DNA from 2 places in the Ornithinibacillus salinisoli genome. Region 2 is predicted to be linked to the other one. Evidence: a T-box and tRNA genes for the amino acid it is inferred to sense, from the RefSeq annotation. Region 2 holds a T-box; the other holds one or more tRNA genes.
What was found. A T-box is a leader RNA that pairs with one kind of tRNA and senses whether it is charged. The one in region 2 lies ahead of serS (serine--tRNA ligase), so its partner is inferred to be a tRNA-Ser.

Region 1 (4,430 bases), on a different contig from region 2:
AAAATATTACACCTAATCTTAATACAATTATACGATCTACTTTTTTGGCAATTTTACCTGCAAGTATAAATGTTATTGGTTGAAATAGGAAGATAGCTAAATTATAAACTGCAATTGTAATATAATCCCCAGCCTGCTTCCATAAATATATATTTACAAATGTATTTGATAAGAAAATCCCTAAGGAGTATAGTCCACCAATTAATAATAATAGAATAAGATCACGATTTACTTCCGTTTTACCAAATAAATGTTGAAAATTTTTCTGCATATCGAATTGCTCCTTTTACTTTCCATTTATAGTTTAAGCAATTCACAATTGGATATGCACAAGCTTTTTCAAGCACAAAAAAACACGAGGAATTCCCTCGTGTTTTTCCTTATACTTTATTTTGCTTCGCTATAGTTTTTAGCAACTTCATCCCAATTAACAACGTTCCAGAATGCTTTTGCATAATCTGGGCGTTTGTTTTGGTATTTTAAGTAATATGCATGCTCCCAAACATCAAGACCTAATAATGGCGTTTTTCCTTCCATTAAAGGAGAATCCTGATTAGGAGTACTTGTAACTTCTAATTCTCCATTGTTAAGTACTAACCAAGCCCAGCCGGAGCCGAAACGAGTTGCAGCAGCATTTTCAAATTCTTCTTTGAATTTATCAAGGCTACCAAATTTTGCATTCAATTTCTCTGCAAGTTCTCCAGATGGCTCTCCGCCTCCGTTTGGAGATAGTACTTTCCAGAAAAGACTATGGTTAGCATGTCCGCCACCATTATTACGAACTGCAGTACGAATGTTTTCAGGTACTGCATCTAGATTACTTACAAGATCTTCAATAGACTTTCCTTGAAGGTCAGCATTGCCTTCAAGCGCACCATTCAACTTCGTTACATACGTGTTATGATGCTTTGTATGGTGGATGTTCATTGTTTCTTTGTCAATTGTTGGCTCTAATGCATCATATGCATAAGGTAATTCAGGTAGTTCAAATTTAGCCATAATAAAACTCCTCCTTTTAATTAAATGAAAGGAATGAATATTCATCCTTTAATTGCAAGATTATCAAAGGTTTCCATTTGTTGCAAATCATATGCATACTTTCCACGATGTAAACGAGAAAAAGATATGTATATAAAAACAAAAGCACTAACGCCAGGTTAGCGATGTAGAGACTTAGTCAGCACAACGTTGATGGTTCGATGTCACTACGGAAAATAGTGATTTAAATGGAAGATACCCCAAAGGAGATTAGATAAACTTGATTTATCGCCAATTTCCTAGACAATTTAAAAAAACAAGCATGTATGCTTGTTGATTCTTAAAGTTAATGGTGGCTCGGGACGGAATCGAACCGCCGACACAAGGATTTTCAGTCCTTTGCTCTACCGACTGAGCTACCGAGCCATAGTTTAATTTAATATTATAGGTAGTAATACTAAGCTTATCTTACTCACTGTGTCCCTACATCTAAAAGCTTATTCTGAGATGTTTGGTGCTTCGGGACAGACCTGCACATAGGTGTGTTTCATTGATGTTAGCGGTCAGCTACCGAGCCATAGTTTAATTAATATTATAGGTAGTAATATTAAGCTTATCTTACTCACTGTGTCCCTACATCTAAAAGCCTATTCTGAGATGTTTGGTGCTTCGGGACAGACCTGCACATAGGTGTTGTTTCATTGATGTTAGCGGTCAGCTACCGAGCCATAGTATAAATTATATTAAAGGTAGTGATTCTAAGCTTATCTTATTCACTGTGTCCCTACATCTACAAGTTGTTTCAGTTTTTAAATGGTGCTACTAACGCCCTAATATGTATGGAGGAGGTAGAGGGATTCGAACCCCCGCGGGCTTTGACACCCCTGTCGGTTTTCAAGACCGATCCCTTCAGCCAGACTTGGGTATACCTCCGAGTTATTAATGGTGGACCCTGCAGGACTCGAACCTGCGACCGATCGGTTATGAGCCGATAGCTCTAACCAACTGAGCTAAGGGTCCGTTATATTAAATTTATGGGGCGACCGGTGGGGATCGAACCCACGAGTGCCGGAGCCACAATCCGGTGCGTTAACCACTTCGCCACGACCGCCATAGATGTAATTAATATATAAGTTGGTAGCGGCGGAGGGGATCGAACCCACGACCTCACGGGTATGAACCGTACGCTCTCGCCAGCTGAGCTACGCCGCCACTTGGCTCCACAGGTAGGATTCGAACCTACGACCGATCGGTTAACAGCCGATAGCTCTACCACTGAGCTACTGTGGAATAATCTAAAATTGTTCCCTGATCTTGCTTTTGAAAGCTTAATCAAAGATGTTGGACCCCTACATCTTCTAGTTAATTCATAGAAGCATTGTGCTTCTAGTCAAGTAAGCTTGTTTTATTAGCAACGAAATATAATTTATCATGTTATAAAGAATATGTCAATAATTTTTAATTACTTTTTCATTTGCGTTACTTGGATATGTATGTTTAAAACGACAAGATTTACTATACCATCTCCACTTAAAGATTTCAATATAAACTTTTACAAAATTTCAAAGATGTTATTTTCAAAAAATAAAAGCAAAAATCGTACAGTAAAATTGATATACTGTACGATTTGCTATCCAAATAATAATTTGTGCACCTTTTAAAGATACTTATCAAAATAATTTCATCACTTTAAAAATTATTTTTCACCTAAAACCGCTTCAGCAATATTTACTGCATGATCTCCAATACGTTCTAAATTACTAATGATATCAACAAAGACGATACCCGCAGAACCACTACATAACCCTTCGTTCATACGAATGATATGTTTTTTACGGAATACTCGCTCCATTTTATCGATTTGATCTTCTTTTTGAACGACAGCTAGAGCCTCTTCTCTATTCGTGTTATCTAGAGACTTAATAGCTTGTTTCACCGTTAAAATGGTTAAATCGAACATATTATTTAAATCTTCTATTGCCTGATCGGTCAATTGGACCTTATTTGATATTTTATAATCAATTAATTCAATAATATTCTCAAAGTGGTCACCAATTCGCTCTATATCACGAACTGAATCCATTAAAGCTGTATGTCTTGCGCTTTCCAATTCAGACATTGACTCACCAGATAATTCAATAAGATAATCAGTTATTTTACGATCTAAACTATTTAATGCGCCTTCTATCTGAATAGCCATTTCAGAATGCTTCTGATGATGATTTGTTAAGTAGAGGTTTGTCTCCTCTAATCCCTTATATGCATATTCACCCATCCGAACAACTTCTGCCTTAGCTTGATCAAGCGCTAAAGAGGACGATTGTTGAATAAATATTGGATCTAAGTGTTGCGGTTTATATTCAATGATAACATCCTTACCCGGAACAATCTTAGTAACGGCCCAGGCAAGAGCACCAATAAATGGTAATTGAATCAATGTATTCACTATATTAAAACTACCATGGGCAAACGCTATGGTCATTTCTTTATTTAGAACGAACTGCTCTTGTAGAAATCCAACATAATTTGTAAAAGGTGTTAATAAAATTAATACAATTGTAGTACCAATAACATTAAAAATCACATGAGTTAACGCTGCTCTTCTAGCAGCAACGCTTGCACCAATAGAAGCTAGTATCGCAGTGATTGTTGTTCCTATATTATCACCAAACAATACTGGAAGTGCAGCTTTTAAGTCCATTGCACCATCCGCAAAAAGTGTTTGCAATATTCCAATTGTGGCACTTGAACTTTGAACTATTACTGTAAATACCGTACCTACGACTACTCCTAATATAGGAGTTTGACTCATCTCAAGTGTCAATTCTTGAAACACTTCCAATGAACGCAGTGGTTTCAATCCACCACTCATTAATTCTAATCCGAAAAATAATGCACCAAAACCAAAGACGGTCTGACCGATATTATTGATTTTAGTATTCTTAAAGAAGAATAAAAGGAAACAACCAATTGCTATTATTGGTAGGGCATATTCCCCAATATCTATTCCAATTATAAATGCTGTTACTGTCGTGCCAATATTAGCACCCATTATAACGCCAATTGCTTGTCTAAGTGTCATAAATCCAGCATTAACTAATCCAATGGTCAATACGGTTGTACCAGAACTACTCTGAATAAGTATAGTAACAATAATACCAGCTAAAACACCTAAGAAAGGATTGCTCGTAAAACGATCCAAAATATCGCGTAGTCGATCACCTGCTGATTTCTGTAAACCTTCCCCCATGTACTTAATACCAAGCAGGAAAATTCCCAATCCTCCAATAAACTCAAATAGGAGTGTCTGTAGATCAATATTACTCAATGATTACTCCGTCCCTTCATATACGTTGTTGAAATATATTAAACATGCCTTAATCATTATTGTTGAAGATAGTCGTTTTGTAAAGTATGTAAAGCAAAACTTTACATTAAATTTACAAACAAAT
Region 2 (4,430 bases):
TACCATTTAAATAAATCTGATTTTACAGTGCCATTTGTTTGTGGTTGTCGTAACCTCGGAGAAGCAGCACGTCGTATTGGAGAAGGTGCCTCTATGCTACGTACAAAAGGGGAGCCAGGAACAGGGAATATCGTTGAAGCGGTTCGTCACTTGCGTCAGGTTCAATCAGAAATTCGCAAAGTAACTGGTATGTCTAGAGATGAAGTTATGACTTATGCAAAAGAAATTGGTGCTCCATTTGAATTGCTGTTACAAATTCGTGAAGAAGGACGTTTACCAGTAGTAAACTTTGCTGCCGGTGGAATCGCTACACCTTCTGATGCTGCTTTAATGATGGAATTAGGTGCAGATGGCGTATTTGTTGGTTCTGGAATTTTCAAATCTGACAACCCAGAGAAATTTGCAAAATCAATTGTTGAAGCTACTACTCATTACCAAGACTATAAACTTATTGCGGAGCTTTCGAAAGATTTAGGTACTGCAATGAAAGGTATAGAAATGAGTACACTATCAGCAAGTGATCGTATGCAAGATCGCAGTGAATAGAAAGAAGGAATAATAATGACTACAATTGGCGTTCTTGCCCTACAAGGAGCAGTCCGGGAACATATCCGTTCCATTGAAGAGTGCGGGGTAAAAGCTGTTGAAATTAAACGTGTTGAACAACTTGAAGATATTGATGGCATCATTCTACCAGGTGGAGAGAGTACAACAATGCGTCGTCTCATTGATAGCTATGGATTTCTCTCGAATCTACAAGATTTCGGTAAACAAGGAAAACCAATCTTCGGTACGTGTGCAGGTCTGATTTTAATGGCAGATGCTATTGAAGGTCAGGAAAATGCTCATCTTGGGTTAATGAATATGAAAGTTGCTCGTAACGCATTTGGCAGACAAGTTGCAAGTTTTGAAGCGGAATTAGCAATTAACCAAATAGCTGAGGATTTTAATGCTGTATTTATTCGTGCACCATATATTGTAGAAGTAGGACCAGAAGTAGATGTATTAACAACTTATAATGAGCGGATTGTAGCTGCACAACAAGGACATTATCTATGTACAGCATTTCATCCAGAATTAACAGATGATAACCGTGTAGTGGCGTATTTTGTAGAAATGGTTAAAAAATCAATTCAAACACTTGCATCTTAATTGAAATTTGGCTATGATATAAAATAATAAAAATGCATTTTAATTGAACAACATCTATAAAAGTATTGATAGGAACAAGTAACAGTAGACCTTTCTAAAGAGAGTCGATGGTTGGTGTGAATCGATGGGAGAATGCTGTGAATCCATCCTGGAACTGGTTTATGGAACGTAGATATTCTACTAGTAAATAAACCCGGCAACGTACCGTTAACAACGATGAGCCGGAAGAGGTATCTCTTCAACAAGGGTGGCAACGCGGGAAATATACTCTCGTCCCTATAATTTTGGGACGGGAGTTTTTTGTGTTTGATTACAAAAATGTAGGAGGAAACCGTTATGTTAGACATGAAGTATTTACGTAATAATTTTGAAGAAGTAAAAGGCAAACTAAAGCATCGTGGAGAAGAATTATCCGAATTAGATCGTTTTGGTGAATTGGACGAAAGAAGAAGAACATTAATCAATGAAACAGAAGCCTTAAAAGCAAAGCGTAATGAAGCATCAAAACAAATTTCTGTTTTGAAGAAAGAAAAAAAAGATGCAGAACCTGCAATAAAGGAAATGCGTGAAGTAGGAGAACAAATTAAGTCATTAGATAATGAATTAAGAGAAATTGAAGAAACGTTAGAAACAATTATGATGTCTATTCCAAATATACCTCATGAGAGTGTACCAGTCGGTGAAGATGAAGAAGATAATGTGGAAGCACGAAAATGGGGGGAATTACCTGCATTTGCTTATGAAGCCCAACCACACTGGGATATTGCTACCAACTTAAATATTATTGATTTTGAACGTGCTGGCAAAGTTACTGGAAGCCGCTTCGTTTTTTATAAAGGAATCGGTGCACGTTTAGAACGAGCGCTAATAAGCTTTATGATGGACTTGCATGCAGATGAACATGGCTATATAGAAATGCTTCCACCGCAAATCGTAAATCGTGCAAGTTTGACCGGTACGGGACAGCTGCCAAAATTCGCAGAAGATGTCTTTAAATTGACAGATACAGATTATTTCTTAATTCCGACTGCCGAAGTTCCAGTAACCAATTATCACCGTGATGAAATTCTAAGTATCGAAGAGTTACCAAAAAAATATGCTGCATTTAGTGCGAACTTCCGCTCAGAAGCAGGATCAGCTGGTCGCGATACGCGTGGACTGATTCGTCAGCACCAATTTAATAAAGTAGAACTTGTTCATTTCGTAAAACCAGAGGATTCTTACGAGACTTTAGAAACACTTACTGGTCACGCAGAAAAGGTTTTACAATTATTAAAGCTACCATATCGAGTTATGAGTATGTGTACAGGTGATTTAGGATTCACAGCAGCGAAAAAGTATGATATCGAGGTATGGATTCCAAGTCAACATACGTACCGCGAAATATCTTCTTGTTCTAACTTTGAAGATTTCCAAGCAAGACGTGCAGGTATACGATTTAGAAGAGAAGTGAATGGAAAACCTGAATTTGTTCATACATTAAATGGTTCTGGCCTAGCAATCGGTCGTACTGTAGCAGCAATTTTGGAGAACTATCAACAAGAAGATGGTTCTGTTATCGTACCAGAAGTATTGCGTCCATATATGGGTGGAAAAGAGTTAATAAAGTAAGGTAAAGTAATAAAAATTGTTGCTTAACCTAAGAATTTGACTATGAATGGCATTAAAAACACAAAATGCAAACTGACCTCAAGTAGATAATGCTTAAACTAGATTCCTGTATTTTGGGAGTCTAGTTTTTTGTATTATCGGAAAGTTTTTTATTTTTTCCTGCACTGAAAATCCATTGACATTGAAAAAAAATTCCTGTATATTAAATGATGTTGCTACGGAGGTATACCCAAGTCTGGCTGAAGGGATCGGTCTTGAAAACCGACAGGCGGGTCAAACCGCGCGGGGGTTCGAATCCCTCTACCTCCTCCATTTATTTAAAAAAGCGCATAAATTTTGGAGATAAAAAACCGTTACTTTTTGTAACGGTTTTTTGATTTATCAAAATCAGAGTAAATAAGTGATTCCGTGTCCGCTTGATATTTTCGTGAAGAGAAATGGCGAGAAAAATTTGCATTAAAAAAAGCTCAGATTAGTTTATTCTGAGCTTTTTTATGCTAATTTTTTTATTTACATTGATAATACCTTTTACGCTGACTATTTAATTAGTTCTCTTGCTTCCCAACGTCTTGATTGTTGAATAAAATGACCAATTTTTTCTAGGATTGGTTCAACTGAGTTTTCTTCTTTCATTAAATCATAATCCGATATATTAATACGTAAGATCGGACACGCATTGAAATTATTAATCCAATTTTCATAGCGGTTATACATTTCTTCCCAATAAGATATTGGTGTACTTCTTTCCATTTCTCGTCCACGCTCTTGAATACGTTTCAATACTTCATCAAAGGATCCTTCTAAATAAATTAATAAATCTGGATGAGGGAAATATGGAGTCATTACCATCGCATCAAACAAATTTTTATATGTCTCATAATCTGTTTTCGACATAGTGCCATTTTCATAATGCATTTTTGCGAAAATACCAGTGTCCTCATAGATAGAGCGGTCTTGGATGAATCCACCACCATACTCAAAAATTTTCTTTTGTTCCTTAAAACGCTCTGCTAGAAAATAAACTTGTAAATGAAAACTCCAACGTTCAAAATCAGCATAAAATTTTTCCAAATATGGATTCGTATCGACTTTTTCAAAAGAAGTTTTAAATTTTAATGCATCTGCTAATGCATTTGTCATAGTTGACTTTCCGACTCCAACCGTACCTGCAATTGTAATGATACTATCATTTGGAATATGATACTTTTCTCTTAAATTCATTACTATATTCCCCTTTTTATTTAGAAATAGCTATATGTTTGGCTAAATTTTGTTGTACTTGATCAATAATGGTTTGAAGATCATCTTGCTTTTTAACAAAATCAAATTCATCTCCATTAATTCGAATGACAGGAATTTCTGGGTGTAATACTTCGAATTCATTCATATATGCTTCATAATCTGCAGCTAGTTGAGCTAAATAGGATGCTTTAATATTTTGTTCAATTTCTCTTCCACGCATTTGTATTCGCTCTAGAATAGTATCCAAACTTGCATGTAAATAAATCATCATATTTGGTACTGGCATATCCTTTGTTAATATATGATAAATTTGCTCATATTTATCAAATTTATCAGCTTGTAAGGTACGCTTTGCAAAAATCATGTTTTTTGATATATGATAATCAGCAACTACTGCTTTTTGCTGAGTGAGATATTTTTTTTCA

Region 1: it has a tRNA-Ser gene. The T-box ahead of serS (serine--tRNA ligase) is inferred to sense a tRNA for this amino acid. The anticodon was not compared.

Annotation. Positions count from the first base shown of each region.
Region 1 is NZ_JBHUMI010000016.1:313,717-318,146, reverse strand. Features, by position in the region: gene ACFSTA_RS12190 (MFS transporter) at 1-271, opposite strand, end outside; gene sodA (superoxide dismutase SodA) at 388-999, opposite strand; tRNA gene ACFSTA_RS12180 (tRNA-Phe) at 1,329-1,404, opposite strand; tRNA gene ACFSTA_RS12175 (tRNA-Ser) at 1,819-1,911, opposite strand; tRNA gene ACFSTA_RS12170 (tRNA-Ile) at 1,922-1,998, opposite strand; tRNA gene ACFSTA_RS12165 (tRNA-His) at 2,014-2,089, opposite strand; tRNA gene ACFSTA_RS12160 (tRNA-Met) at 2,114-2,190, opposite strand; tRNA gene ACFSTA_RS12155 (tRNA-Asn) at 2,194-2,268, opposite strand; gene ACFSTA_RS12150 (Na/Pi cotransporter family protein) at 2,675-4,306, opposite strand.
Region 2 is NZ_JBHUMI010000021.1:63,830-68,259, reverse strand. Features, by position in the region: gene pdxS (pyridoxal 5'-phosphate synthase lyase subunit PdxS) at 1-546, shown strand, start outside; gene pdxT (pyridoxal 5'-phosphate synthase glutaminase subunit PdxT) at 562-1,152, shown strand; T-box leader at 1,209-1,433, shown strand; gene serS (serine--tRNA ligase) at 1,489-2,763, shown strand; tRNA gene ACFSTA_RS18180 (tRNA-Ser) at 2,983-3,075, shown strand; gene ACFSTA_RS18175 (deoxynucleoside kinase) at 3,301-3,984, opposite strand; gene ACFSTA_RS18170 (deoxynucleoside kinase) at 4,001-4,430, opposite strand, start outside.